4 regions of the Mesobacillus sp. LC4 genome follow, and region 3 is predicted to be linked to each of the others. Evidence: riboswitches for the same ligand, from Rfam matches in the RefSeq annotation. Region 3 holds a riboswitch; each other region holds the start of a gene.
What was found. Region 3 has a riboswitch for S-adenosylmethionine ahead of AB5I83_RS20615 (methionine ABC transporter ATP-binding protein). Riboswitches for the same ligand answer to the same signal wherever they lie in the genome.
Positions count from the first base shown of each region.

Region 1: linked by a shared signal. The riboswitch ahead of mtnW (2,3-diketo-5-methylthiopentyl-1-phosphate enolase) and the one ahead of AB5I83_RS20615 (methionine ABC transporter ATP-binding protein) in region 3 are both predicted to bind S-adenosylmethionine.
Region 2: linked by a shared signal. The riboswitch ahead of AB5I83_RS10260 (methionine ABC transporter ATP-binding protein) and the one ahead of AB5I83_RS20615 (methionine ABC transporter ATP-binding protein) in region 3 are both predicted to bind S-adenosylmethionine.
Region 4: linked by a shared signal. The riboswitch ahead of AB5I83_RS11315 (sugar ABC transporter substrate-binding protein) and the one ahead of AB5I83_RS20615 (methionine ABC transporter ATP-binding protein) in region 3 are both predicted to bind S-adenosylmethionine.

Region 1 is NZ_JBGCUB010000004.1:386,627-389,720, reverse strand. Features, by position in the region: gene AB5I83_RS15235 (2-hydroxy-3-keto-5-methylthiopentenyl-1-phosphate phosphatase) at 1-584, opposite strand, end outside; gene mtnW (2,3-diketo-5-methylthiopentyl-1-phosphate enolase) at 581-1,804, opposite strand; SAM riboswitch class I at 1,900-2,006, opposite strand; gene AB5I83_RS15225 (aminotransferase class I/II-fold pyridoxal phosphate-dependent enzyme) at 2,086-3,094, opposite strand, start outside.
Region 2 is NZ_JBGCUB010000002.1:802,174-805,267, reverse strand. Features, by position in the region: gene AB5I83_RS10265 (methionine ABC transporter permease) at 1-613, opposite strand, end outside; gene AB5I83_RS10260 (methionine ABC transporter ATP-binding protein) at 606-1,631, opposite strand; SAM riboswitch class I at 1,889-2,003, opposite strand; gene AB5I83_RS10255 (O-acetylhomoserine aminocarboxypropyltransferase/cysteine synthase family protein) at 2,116-3,094, opposite strand, start outside.
Region 3 is NZ_JBGCUB010000009.1:13,600-16,693, forward strand. Features, by position in the region: gene map (type I methionyl aminopeptidase) at 174-917, shown strand; SAM riboswitch class I at 1,100-1,203, shown strand; SAM riboswitch class I at 1,295-1,398, shown strand; gene AB5I83_RS20615 (methionine ABC transporter ATP-binding protein) at 1,483-2,514, shown strand; gene AB5I83_RS20620 (methionine ABC transporter permease) at 2,504-3,094, shown strand, end outside.
Region 4 is NZ_JBGCUB010000003.1:91,034-94,127, forward strand. Features, by position in the region: gene AB5I83_RS11310 (sugar ABC transporter ATP-binding protein) at 1-17, opposite strand, end outside; gene AB5I83_RS11315 (sugar ABC transporter substrate-binding protein) at 265-1,362, opposite strand; SAM riboswitch class I at 1,467-1,576, opposite strand; gene AB5I83_RS11320 (dynamin family protein) at 1,726-3,094, opposite strand, start outside.

The sequences.
Region 1 (3,094 bases), on a different contig from region 3:
CATTCTTCGCATTTATCCTTTAAATAGTCTCTGGCAAGCACAAGATCGGCTTGTTTTGCAGCTTCCAAATCTGTTACGGAATCACCGATGACTATTTTATAGGCGCTCTTTTTTTCCAGCTTTCTCATGATGGATGGTTTGCAGCAGCCGCAATCATTTGAACATTGATCATCGCAGCTGTTTGGCCATTCTATTTTTATCGTACTTCCTGTAAAATCCGAACTATTGCAATACACTCCAGCGAGCGGTCCGAATTTTTGAATGATAGGTTCTATGAAAAAATCTATCCCTCCGCTGACGATATAAACAGGTATACCTTCCTCATGGGCATAATCAAGAAACTCTTGAAATCCCGGGCGGATCCTGGCGTTCTGTACAGCAAACTGAATGATTTCTTCCTTCTTCGAAACAGGTAGGAGAGAAAACATTTTCCCTACTCCCTCCCTGATCGAAATCCTGCGGCCCAGCACTGCTTCTTTAATTTCATCCCAGCCATCCGAACCGAATTCATTCATGATGGCTATGATATTGTCCTTTTCTGTTACTGTTCCGTCAAAGTCGCAAAATATCACAGGCTGACTCACTTTGCCACCGCCTCTGATGAACCCCACAGGCGTATAGCTGTTTTCAACTCAGCATGATCCAGAGCCCCTTCTTCAAGGCTTTTTCCCTGAAGTACGGTTTCAATCGCCTGTCTGAATGCCTTGCCTCCACCCTGTGCTCCACCAGGATGACCATGAACGCCTCCGCCTGCATTTATGATAGAATCAACTCCGAAATCTTTAACCAATTGCGGCACCATTCCAGGATGTATGCCTGCTGATGGAACCGGGAAGGTCCTTTCGTATTGATCCTCAGCAGTCAGTGCCTCAGCAATTGATATCGCCTGCTGCTTTTCAAGTGCCACACTTCCATATGGTGACGGGAAAAGCGAGAAGTCTGCTCCGGCATAGCGGAGTAATTTACCCAGAAGCAATGAATGGGAAAAGCCATATTCATCAGCCGATGTCAGCGCCCCACTCACAGCTGGGTGAGCCATGATCGGAATCCCGATTTCATCATCTTCCCTAAGTTCCTGCAAGACATCCAGGCCATAGGCGAACACATTGAACAATAACGCGTCTGCTCCGAGTTCTGCCGCTTTTCTCGCTTTGTCCTTCAAGTGTGAAGTCCTTCCTGTCAGATTGGCCGCATATAAGGTCCTATGTCCAGTAGATTCATAGACTTCTTCAAGAACTTTTTTACCAAGAGTGATCCTCTTTGCAAAAGGTGTATATTCGTTTTCAAACAGGATCTCGTCGTCCTTGATCAGGTCAACTCCTCCAAGGCTTTGTTCTTTAAGTTGTTTTAGCAGGAAATCCATATCACGTCCGATAACACCTTTGAAGATGCTCATAAGCAATGGACGGTCATAAACACCAAGCTTCCTCCTGATTCCTTCGATTCCGAAGCGAGGACCTGGGAAGTGTTTCTTTAATTCTTCATCAAATTCGAGATCGACAAGTTTCACTTTGCCATCAAGCGAGAGTTTTCCAAAAACAGTTGTCAAAATGGCTGGCAGGTCGGGTGAAAAATTGAGGGCAGGATAGGCGACTTTGATTGTTGCCACTGTTTCTGAATTATGGTCCAGGCTCGAGCCTTCTACAGAAACCACTCTTCCCTTATGTTTTTTTAATTGTTTTTGGTCCAGTTCCGGCAGGTCAGTCCAGGATCCCACTGTCAAGCCGAGCGCGATTCCCTCTGCTTTTTTCTGCGGGTTATGTTTGGCGTCATGGACTATGTAAGTCGCTGTAATTTCACTCATGAAGATCAATCCCTTCGATACTTATTGAACCCAGTTGTATTTGGGCATTAAAAAAACCTCTTCACAAAGAAGAGGTTAGAAAATACACTAAACTCTTCTCATCTTTCAGCTTTCGCTGCAAGAATTAGCACCGTGCCCAGCTTACGCTGGATCGGTTGCCGGGCTTCATCGGGCTCGTCCCTCCGCCTGCTCTTGATAAGAAAATAATTTAATCAAGTTATTTAATTGGTTAAAGTAAATTTGTTAATTAGGATTATGTCAGGTTCATAAAACAATGTCAACTATTTTTTGAATATTTCCAAGCTTTCAATTCTGCTGACTGCTTCCTGCAGTCTCTCTGCCGAAGTCAGCAGGCCCACCCGCACAAAACCTTCTCCATAGCCACCGAATCCTACACCGGGGGCAACTGCTATATGTGCTTTTTCCAGTAAGAAATCCGCAAACTCAACCGAAGTAAATGGTTCTGGAACCTTCAGCCACGCAAAAAATGAGCCCTTTGGAGCAGTCACCTGCCAGCCTATCTTTGTCAGGCCGTCAATAAGTACGTTTCTTCGGGTTTCATATAGATTGTTTAGCTCGGCAACACACTCCTGCGGTCCCAGCAATGCTTCTGCAGCCGCTTCCTGCACTGCACCAAACAAGCTGACATACATATGGTCCTGCAGCAAGTTGATTGCGGCAATCACACTCTTGTTTCCTGCAGCAAAACCAACACGCCATCCAGCCATATTATAAGTTTTTGACAGAGTATAAATTTCGATTCCTACGTCTTTTGCGCCTTCAGACTGTAAAAAGCTTTGTGGGCGGTTCCCGTCAAAGCCAATTCCACCATAAGCAAAATCGTGAACGACACAAATCTGATTCTCTCGTGCAAGCTCGATTGTTTCATCAAAAAATTGTTTATCGGCAACTGCCCCTGTGGGATTATTAGGATAGTTAAGGAACATCAGCTTGGCTTTATCCAATTGCTCGGCAGCTAACTCTTCATAATCAGGCATAAAGTCATTCTCTTCCCGGAGTGGCATTGTCACCATCTTTGCCCTGGCCAGCTCGACTCCCGACCAGTAGTCAGGATAGCCGGGATCTGGAACGAGAATCGTGTCCCCAGGATTCAACAGACATTGAGGAATTTCTACCAGGCCAGCCTTGCCCCCGAAAAGGATGGCAATTTCTTCTTCCGGATCAAGGTCGACTCCGTACTCCCTTTTATAAAATGTCGCTGCAGCTACTCGTAACGAACGCTGTCCTCTGAAAGGAGAATACTTATGGTTCGCTGGATTCTCTCCAGCT
Region 2 (3,094 bases), on a different contig from region 3:
CGATAATCAAAATAATAATGGTCGCCATCAAAGTGACATCGTTCCGGCTTCTCTGGAATCCTTCCATATAAGCCAGGTTTCCAAGACCGCCGGCCCCAATCACTCCGGCCATCGCTGTGTAACTGACTAACGCGATCGCCGTAACCGTGATACCGGACACCAAGGCTGGCATCGATTCCGGTAATAGAACCTTCCAAATGATCGTCGTTGTCTTCGCTCCCATGGACTTTGCTGCTTCAATGACCCCTTTATCAATCTCACGCAAGCCGATTTCTACCATCCTTGCGTAAAATGGAGCCGAACCAATGATCAATGCAGGCAGGGCTGCATTTTCGCCAATCATCGAACCGACGATGAACTTCGTAAAAGGAATCAACAGAACGATCAAGATGATGAATGGGATGGACCTGAAAATATTGACAACCCCACTCAATACTAAATTGACCGGTTTGTTTTCCCATATATTGCCCTTCGATGTCAAAAATAGCAGCAGGCCAAGGATGGCTCCAAGTATGAAGGTAGCAAGAACAGAAATGGCACTCATATATAGTGTCTCAAGTGTCGCTTCCCACATTCGGTCCCAGTTAACATTCGGAAACAATGTTTCAGCCATTGGAAATCACCTCCACGCCGACTTCATGCTGGCCAATATACTCAATTGCCCTGGCTACTTCGCTTTCGTCACCATCAAGATGGATGAACAAAGTTCCATATGACCCATTCTGTGTCTGAGAAATTTTCCCCTGGACAATATTGACCGTTATCGAAAACTCACGAATCAAGTTTGTGATCAGCGGTTGCTCGGTCCCTTCACCTACAAAAGTCAGCTGAACAACGCGGCCATGTGGATAACGCTCCAATAAGTGGTCAACTGTTTCCTTTGTTTCCTCCGGTTCTGTCACCTGCTGGACGAATCTTTTCGTAATAGGCTGCTGCGGATTCTTGAACACTTCCAAAACCGGACCTGTTTCAACAATATTTCCGCCTTCCATTACTGCCACACGATGGCAAATTTTCCTGATAACATGCATTTCATGAGTAATCAGTACGATTGTTAGGCCAAGCCTTTTATTTATATCAACAAGCAAATCAAGAATCTGGTCAGTCGTCTGTGGATCGAGTGCTGAAGTTGCTTCATCTCCAAGCAACACCTTAGGATTGTTGGCAAGAGCCCTTGCAATTCCGACCCTCTGCTTCTGGCCTCCACTCAACTGAGAAGGGTAGGCATCTCCCCGGCCCTCAAGTCCCACAAGTGTGATCAATTCTTTAACCCGCTTCTCTCTTTCTGCTTTAGCCACTCCGGCAATTTCTAGCGGAAAAGCGATATTCTCCGCTACCGTTCTGGACCAGAGCAGATTGAAATGCTGAAAAATCATGCTGATTTCCTGGCGGGCCTTGCGAAGTTCCGCTCCTTTGATCCGGGAAACTTCCCTTCCGGCTACTACCACAGAACCAGATGTTGGGATCTCCAAGCCGTTCAGCATTCGAATCAAAGTACTTTTACCGGCGCCACTGTACCCGATGACTCCGTATATTTCGCCTTCCTTGACTTCAAGGTTGACATCATCTACCGCTTTAACCTCCCCTTTATTGGAAGGGTAAATTTTTCTGGCATTCTTTATCGTGATCAATTGACTCCCCCTCTTTGCAACCGAGTATTCTACACTTATTAAAACCGTTAAATCTCCTATGTTTAAGAAGGTTATCAATCTAGTTTCCCATTCCCTAACCGAAAAAATTCAAACTTTAGCTAAAATGGAAAATAGCCTCTTAATCGGAGATGATCATGCTCTCGAAAAAACTCTTTTCGAAAAACTTTTTCAAAAAAAGACAAAATAAAAGCCTTCCTGCAAGTGAGCAGAAAGGCATAGTAATAGTGGATTCCTTTCTCTCATCTGCCAAAGCAATTTGCTTTGTGTGAATTGGCACCATTTCAGTAAGCAAAGCTTATTGACGGTTGCCGGGTTTCATAGGGCACTTCCCTCCACCTCTCTTGATAAGAGCACGCTATTAAATTATCTAATCGGTTTTAAGTTACGAGTGTGATTGTAGCACGGAGTGAAAAAGGGTGTCAATAAAAATTATTCTTAAATATCAACTGGAAGCTTATGGATGTCAAGTTCCTGCCGGAACCCCTGGAACTCCGGTCGCTTTTTCGATCGCCTGTTCAAGGTCTTCAATGATATCGTCCACATTTTCAATCCCGACCGAAAGACGGATTAGATCCTCAGGAACACCGGCTGCTTTAAGGCCATCAGAATCCAGCTGCTGATGTGTCGTGCTTGCAGGGTGGATGATCAGGCTTTTTGCATCCCCGACATTCGCGACATGGGACCATAATTCTAATGAGTTAATTAGTTTGGCTCCTGCTTCCCTGCCTCCTTCAATACCAAAGATGACGACTGCCCCTGCTCCCTTTGGAAGATAGCGGTCTGCAAGACTTTTATCAGCATGGGACTCATGGCCAGGATAGCTGACCCATGTAACAGCGGGATGCGACTCAAGATAGTCTACGATTTTCCGTGTATTGGCGATATGCTCCTTCATACGTACATGCAAGGTTTCTATGCCCAAATTGAATTGAAACGCACTCTGTGGACTGATTGCCGGTCCAAGGTCACGCAAAAGTTGAACCCTTGCCTTTACGATATAAGCCGCTGCACCGATTGCCTCGCTATAGACAATATTATGATAGCTGGAATCGGGTTCATTGAAACCTGGGAACTTAGCTGATTTCCAATTAAACTTCCCTCCGTCCACAATAATTCCGCCCATAACTGTTCCGTTTCCTAACAGCCACTTGGTAGCCGAGTGGACGACGATATCTGCGCCATGTTCTATTGGCTGGCAAAGATAAGGAGTCGCAAAAGTGTTATCGATAATCAGTGGTACTCCTGCTTCATGAGCAATTTCAGCCACAGCTTCAATATCGAGGATCCTGAGACTTGGATTCCCGATTGTTTCGGCATAAACCGCTTTTGTTTTTGGAGTAATAGCGCTACGGAAATTTTCAGGATCAGTGGAATCCACCAGATGGACTTTTATACCGTACTTTGGCAGGGTGACAGCAAATAGATTGTAAGTTCCGCCATAT
Region 3 (3,094 bases):
TTGATACCATCATATTGGTATCGTTTTCACGGAAGACAAGAAGATTGTTGCTGTAAGCAGTATCCGGATTCAATCCAGACTGACCACAAACCTAAAGAATGGATTTTCAAGCTTAAAAAGGATAATCTAATCGTAGAGTTTTTTAAATCGATGCTATTGGAAAGGAATAAATTATGATTGCGAAAACAGAAGAAGATTTTAACGGATTAAAAGAAATCGGCAGGATTGTCGGCTTGATTCGCGAAGAATTAGTTGGGAAGACTGCACCTGGAATTACCACGAAAGAGCTCGATGAAATGGCAGGCAGGTTGTTTGAAGAGCATGGCGCTATTTCCGCTCCGAAGGGTGAATACAATTTCCCAGGATATACATGCATCAGTGTGAATGAAGAAGTCGCACACGGGATTCCGGGCAGCCGGGTGATCAAAGAGGGCGATATCGTTAATATCGATGTTTCCGGCTCAAAAAATGGATATTTCGCTGATACTGGCATCTCATTCGTCGTTGGCGAAGGTGATCCGATTTTAACCAAGATTTGCGAAACGGCTGTAGAGGCTTTTGAAGCAGGCTTGAAAAAAGCGAAACCAGGCTCGAAGAAAAGCGGACTTGGCAAAGCAGTTATAGCGACTGCGCGAAAGAACGGACTGACAGTGATCAAAAACCTTACTGGCCACGGGATTGGGCGTACTATCCATGAAGCCCCCGATCACGTTTACAACTATCATGAGCCATGGGATGACGAACTGTTAAAAGAAGGAATGGTCATCGCTTTCGAACCATTCATCTCAACACGCGAAGAAGAAGTCTTCCAAAATGAAAACGACGAATGGACCTATGTAACAGAAAACAGCTTTGTCGCTCAATGCGAGCATACCATCATCCTAACGAAAAATGGACCGATTGTGATTACCCGATAGAGCTCTTTTCCCGATGGAACCCCTTGCTGCTGCAGGGGTTCTATTTTTTTTGGCCGATTCCTTTTATTTAATACTATATTCCTATTTTTCGTATTACTAAAAAAAATACAACAAAAATGATTGACACTTTTTCTTTGACACAGTAAAGTAATAAACAAGATTCACAACTCAATATTCGTTACTTCTTATCAAGAGAGGTTGAGGGACTGGCCCTATGACACCTCGGCAGCGGACTCCTTTGGAGGACTGTGCCAAATCCAGCAAGCATGAGCTTGACAGATAAGAAGAGGCTGACTTTTCATTTGATGTCCTCTTCTTTCTGAAGGGGACTTTTTATTTCCCAAAAATACCCACCCAAAAAATTTCATAAGGATACTTTCTTATCAAGAGAGGCGGAGGGACTGGCCCTTTGATGCCTCGGCAGCGGACTCACAATGAGTACTGTGCCAAATCCAGCAAGCATGAGCTTGGGAGATAAGAAGAGATATTGACCAGCATTCGTTGCGGCATGCCTCTTCCTGTTTCCGGGAAGAGGTTTTTTTATATCCACAAAGGAGGAAGACAGATGATCACATTTGAGCAAGTGGAAAAAGTCTATGAAAGCCGCGGAAATAAGGTAGCGGCATTGAATGGAATTGATTTAGAAATCAAAGAAGGAGAGATATTCGGAGTCATTGGTTTTAGCGGTGCGGGAAAAAGCTCGCTGATCCGCTGTGTGAATTTGTTGGAACGGCCGACATCTGGAAGGGTGATTGTGGATGGCTGCGACATGACTTCCCTGTCTGTAAAAGAAGTGAGAGAGGTTAAAAAGAATATTGGGATGGTATTCCAGCATTTCAATCTTTTAAACTCCAAGACAGTATTTGAAAATGTCGCGATGCCCCTCATTCTCGGTAAGCTTCCGAAGGCGAAAATAAAAGAACGGGTTTATCAGTTGCTCGACTTTGTCGGACTGGTTGATAAAGCAGACAATTATCCAGACCAGCTCTCGGGCGGCCAGAAGCAGCGAATCGGAATTGCCCGGGCTCTGGCAACCCAGCCGAAAATCCTGCTTTGCGATGAAGCGACATCTGCCCTGGACCCGCAGACAACCAGCTCGATCCTACAGCTTTTGAAAAAAATCAATAAGGAGTACAACATAACGATTTTAATCATTACCCATGAAATGTCCGTCATCAGGGAAATTTGTGACAGAGTTGCTGTCATCGAGGATGGAAGAATCATCGAGGAAGATACTGTCTTCAGTGTTTTTTCAGCTCCTAAAACAGAAACGGCAAGAAATTTCGTCAGCACCATCATGAATGACAGCATTCCTGATTCCGTGTACAAGATTATTGAAGAAAATTCAGGACTGCATAAGGTATTCCGGATCAACTTTGTAGGCCAGTCAGCCGGTCAGCCGCTTCTGTCCCAGCTTTCAAAGAAATTCGATATCAACGTCAATGTTCTTTTCGGCAATATCACAGAACTTCAAGGAATCCCATTCGGAAACCTGATTGTCGAGTTACAGGGCCGTGATAAAGAAATTCTGAGAGCCCTTAATTTTATCGATCAGCAAAAAGTAAGCATAAAGGAAGTGACAGCACATGCTAGTTAATTCAGAGCAAATTATTCAGGCCTTAATCGAAACACTGCAAATGGTTGCGTTCTCCCTCCTGTTTTCGGCAGTCCTCGGAGTGCCGCTGGGAATCGCGCTTGTGGTCACCAGGAAAGGCCATTTACTTGAAAACGCCCCTGTCTTCAATGTACTAAATAGTCTAATCAACGTCTTTCGCTCAGTGCCATTCATTATCCTGCTGGTCGCAATCATCCCGCTGACCCGGCTGATTGTTGGTACGTCAATTGGTACAGCAGCGGCTGTAGTTCCACTAGTCTTCTATGCCGGTCCGTATATTGCTAGATTGGTAGAGAACTCCCTCCTGGAAGTGGACCCCGGAGTGATTGAGGCAGCTGAATCAATGGGTGCCACACCATGGCAGATTGTTTTCAAATTTATTCTTCCCGAAGCGATGAGCTCGCTGATCCTTGCTTTTACGATTGCGACGGTTGGATTGATCGGTGCATCAGCAATGGCCGGCGCAATCGGCGGCGGCGGCCTGGGCGACTTGGCAATTACATATGGTTATCAGCGCTTTGATACCCAGACAATGTTCATCACAGTTGGCATCTTGATTGTA
Region 4 (3,094 bases), on a different contig from region 3:
TTCATTTGAAGTTTCATCCCCGGGCCTCCTCTCTATCATTCTGCAAAGCAGACACTCTCGTAAGTTTGAGAGTGTCTGTTTTGTTTTGTTTGAGTGTAAACTGGAAAAAATCGTGCGGAATTTCCAATTCGCTATAAAAGTGAAATTCTCGCTATATATATTGAAAAGTCGCTATATTATTGGAAAAGTCGCTATATAATCGAGAAAGTCGCTATATAATATTTTTTTCAGCTATAAAAACTTCTCAACCAACCATTTCAATAGTTATTTCTTATAATGATCCTTCAATTTCTCCATCCAGTCTTCCAAAAATGCATCCGATTTGCCCCAGCCTTCGATGATTTCAGCTAAATTCGCCATGTTCACCGGCTCTTTTGACTGCTGGAGCTCTTCCTGGGAAATCAGTGATGCTTCTAAGTCGTAGCTTGCTGGAGTTTCTTCACCTGCAAGCTTTTTCGCAAGCAATCTCATATTCACTTCCCCAATCAGCTTTGGATCAACAGCGGCCGTGTATTTCCATGAGCTTCCATCTCCCTGGATTTCCTGCAGGTCAGCATTGGATACATCAATTCCGTAAATCTTGATTTCATCGCGGCCCGCTTCCTTGATGGCACGTGCTGCACCGATCGCAAACGCGTCCCAAGTTGCGAAAATCGCGTCAATTTCTCCTTTTGGATGCTTATTCAGCATGGCTGCAACAGCGTTCTGCGTCTGGACGCTTGTATCAGCGGCGGCCACTCCGAATCTCTCAACTTCTTTGATTCCCGGATTCGCCTTTAAGGTTTCCTGGTAAACTTTATTTCTTCTGACCATCGGCGGGAAGCCATCTACCCATAGATAAACGATATTTGCTTCGCCATTTTGGTCTTTCACAAGCTGGTCCAGCGCCTGTGTGGCGAGGGCTTCATCGTCCTGGGAAGTAAGAGTGACACCTTCTACCTGAGCAAGGTCTGGATTCGAATCAAAAGTCACGACACTTTTGCCCTCATCCACTAACTTTTTCACATCATCTACTGTTGCCGCATCGTCACCATGCGAGATGATGAATCCATCATAATCCTGCTGCAGCCCTTGGTTAATCGCGTCATGGAATTTTGCTGTATCTCCATTCGCAGTAAAAACATCTACCTTGAAGCCAAGAGCTTCTCCTTCTGCTTTTGCTCCGGCTAAAAATTGTGCAGTATGGTCGTCTCCGCCGATCTTGCGGATCACTTTAATTTTGACTTCCTCACCTTTGGCAAATCGCTCCGGAACTCCCTCAACAGGACCAGAGGCCGTCTTCGTCTCTCCCCCGCCACAGCCTGTCAGCAGCAATGCAGAAGCAACTGCACCTAAAAATACTTTTTTCATTCCTTTTTTCATCTGAATTTCCCCCTTTGATTGATCTGCCTGTCTAACACAAATAAAAAAACCTCTCCAGAAAAGAGAGGTTTCAAACGCAGTAAAAATGCAAAGGTCGGATTCCTCTCTTATCTTTCAAAACAAAAAAAATTGTTTTGCAGGATTTAGCACCAATTCCAATTGGAACGGTTGCTGGGCGTCATAGGGCCAGTCCCTCTGCCACTCTTGATAAGAGAATTTCTTTATTGAGTTAATGTTGCAAATCGATAAATTTTACTTTAAACTCCTATACTCATATTGTCAATATTATTTCGAAAATTTAATTTTATTCTTTTTTCACACCAAGCAAAAAGGAAGACTCCAATCGGAATCTTCCTTTTTCAATTAACCTCTCCCTGCAGCGGTCATCCATTCAAACTGGCGAAGCTTCACTTCGTACAGTGTCAATGGGTCGCGGTACAGCTCTGGGTTGATTCTCATTTTTTCAAGCTCGGTCTTGCCATAACCAATTTCGGAATTGGCATCTTCTACTGCTTTTTCTAGTACGTTGAATGGATTTTTGAAGAACAGGTTCACGTCGCGTTCAATCGATTTTTCAAAAATCTCGAATTGCTGCAGGAATCTTTTCGCGGTGGTCACGCCGATCTCATAATAATCTTCTGTCTCCAGATAGGTTTTATATCGGTTATAAAGCATCGCATTGTTTTGCGGCAGCACGCCTAGCAGCTTGCCTGCGCTCTTCAGGAAGAATTGCTGCGGTGTCGAGCGGTTCATGATGTTGATTTTTTCATAGTGAACGCCGTTCGTCATCCGATTTGCATCGCGGCGCCAATCATCAAGTACCCTGAAATCGCAGTCCAGGCTGATCCGTTCATCTCCATACATCGAGTTAAAACCGTCAGCCATTTCATTCAAATAGTTTTGGCTATGATCGAATTCGTCCTTCGAATGCTGAATCCATCCTTGCAAATCCTCATGGAATTTCGGCAACAGTGTTTCATCAAGATATTCTCTTATCTTCTTGTTCATCGCTTCATCCATTTCAGTATGGATTTTTCCGAAATCGCTGTCCTCTGTTACCAATTCAGAACAACTCCGCAGGATTTCCGGAATTTTTTCAATGATTTCCGTACGGGTTTCGTCCTTGATTTTACGGTATGACTTCTGAATGGATTTCGATTTCTCTTCCTCGATGTCACCCAGTTGATTGATCGCACCATTCAGCTTGCTTACCATCTCTTCGTTCCAGCTGATTGTTTCCATATGGTCATTTTCAATTTCAATCCGTTTATCAAGCAAATACGTGATCGCCCTTCTCACAAAGAATTGCAGTTTTGCTGTGCGCTCCTGATCGAAGTCTACTGTGCTTCTGTTTGCTTTGATAAAATCAGAGAAATCTCTCAACTGCTTGCCTTTATCATAAGTAGCTGAGAAAGCGAACATCTTTGCTTCAGGATAGTATTGGCTGATTTCCGCTGATGTTTGGTCGAATACTTCTATTGCCTCTTGCTGACTGTAGACAGCATCTATTTTATTCAACAGGAAGTGAATAGGAAGCTGCGGGAAGTACTCGGATATTTTCGTGAGGATTTCCCTTTCTTTTTCCGTAAAAGGGTCATTTGCGTTAAGCACGAATAATAGGCTGTCAGCAAACCTCAAGTAATTGTACAACGGATGATTGTCATAGTTATTACGATTGATTCCTGGAGAATCAATTAGCGCCAACTGATGGTCGTGCAGGAATGGGAACTGA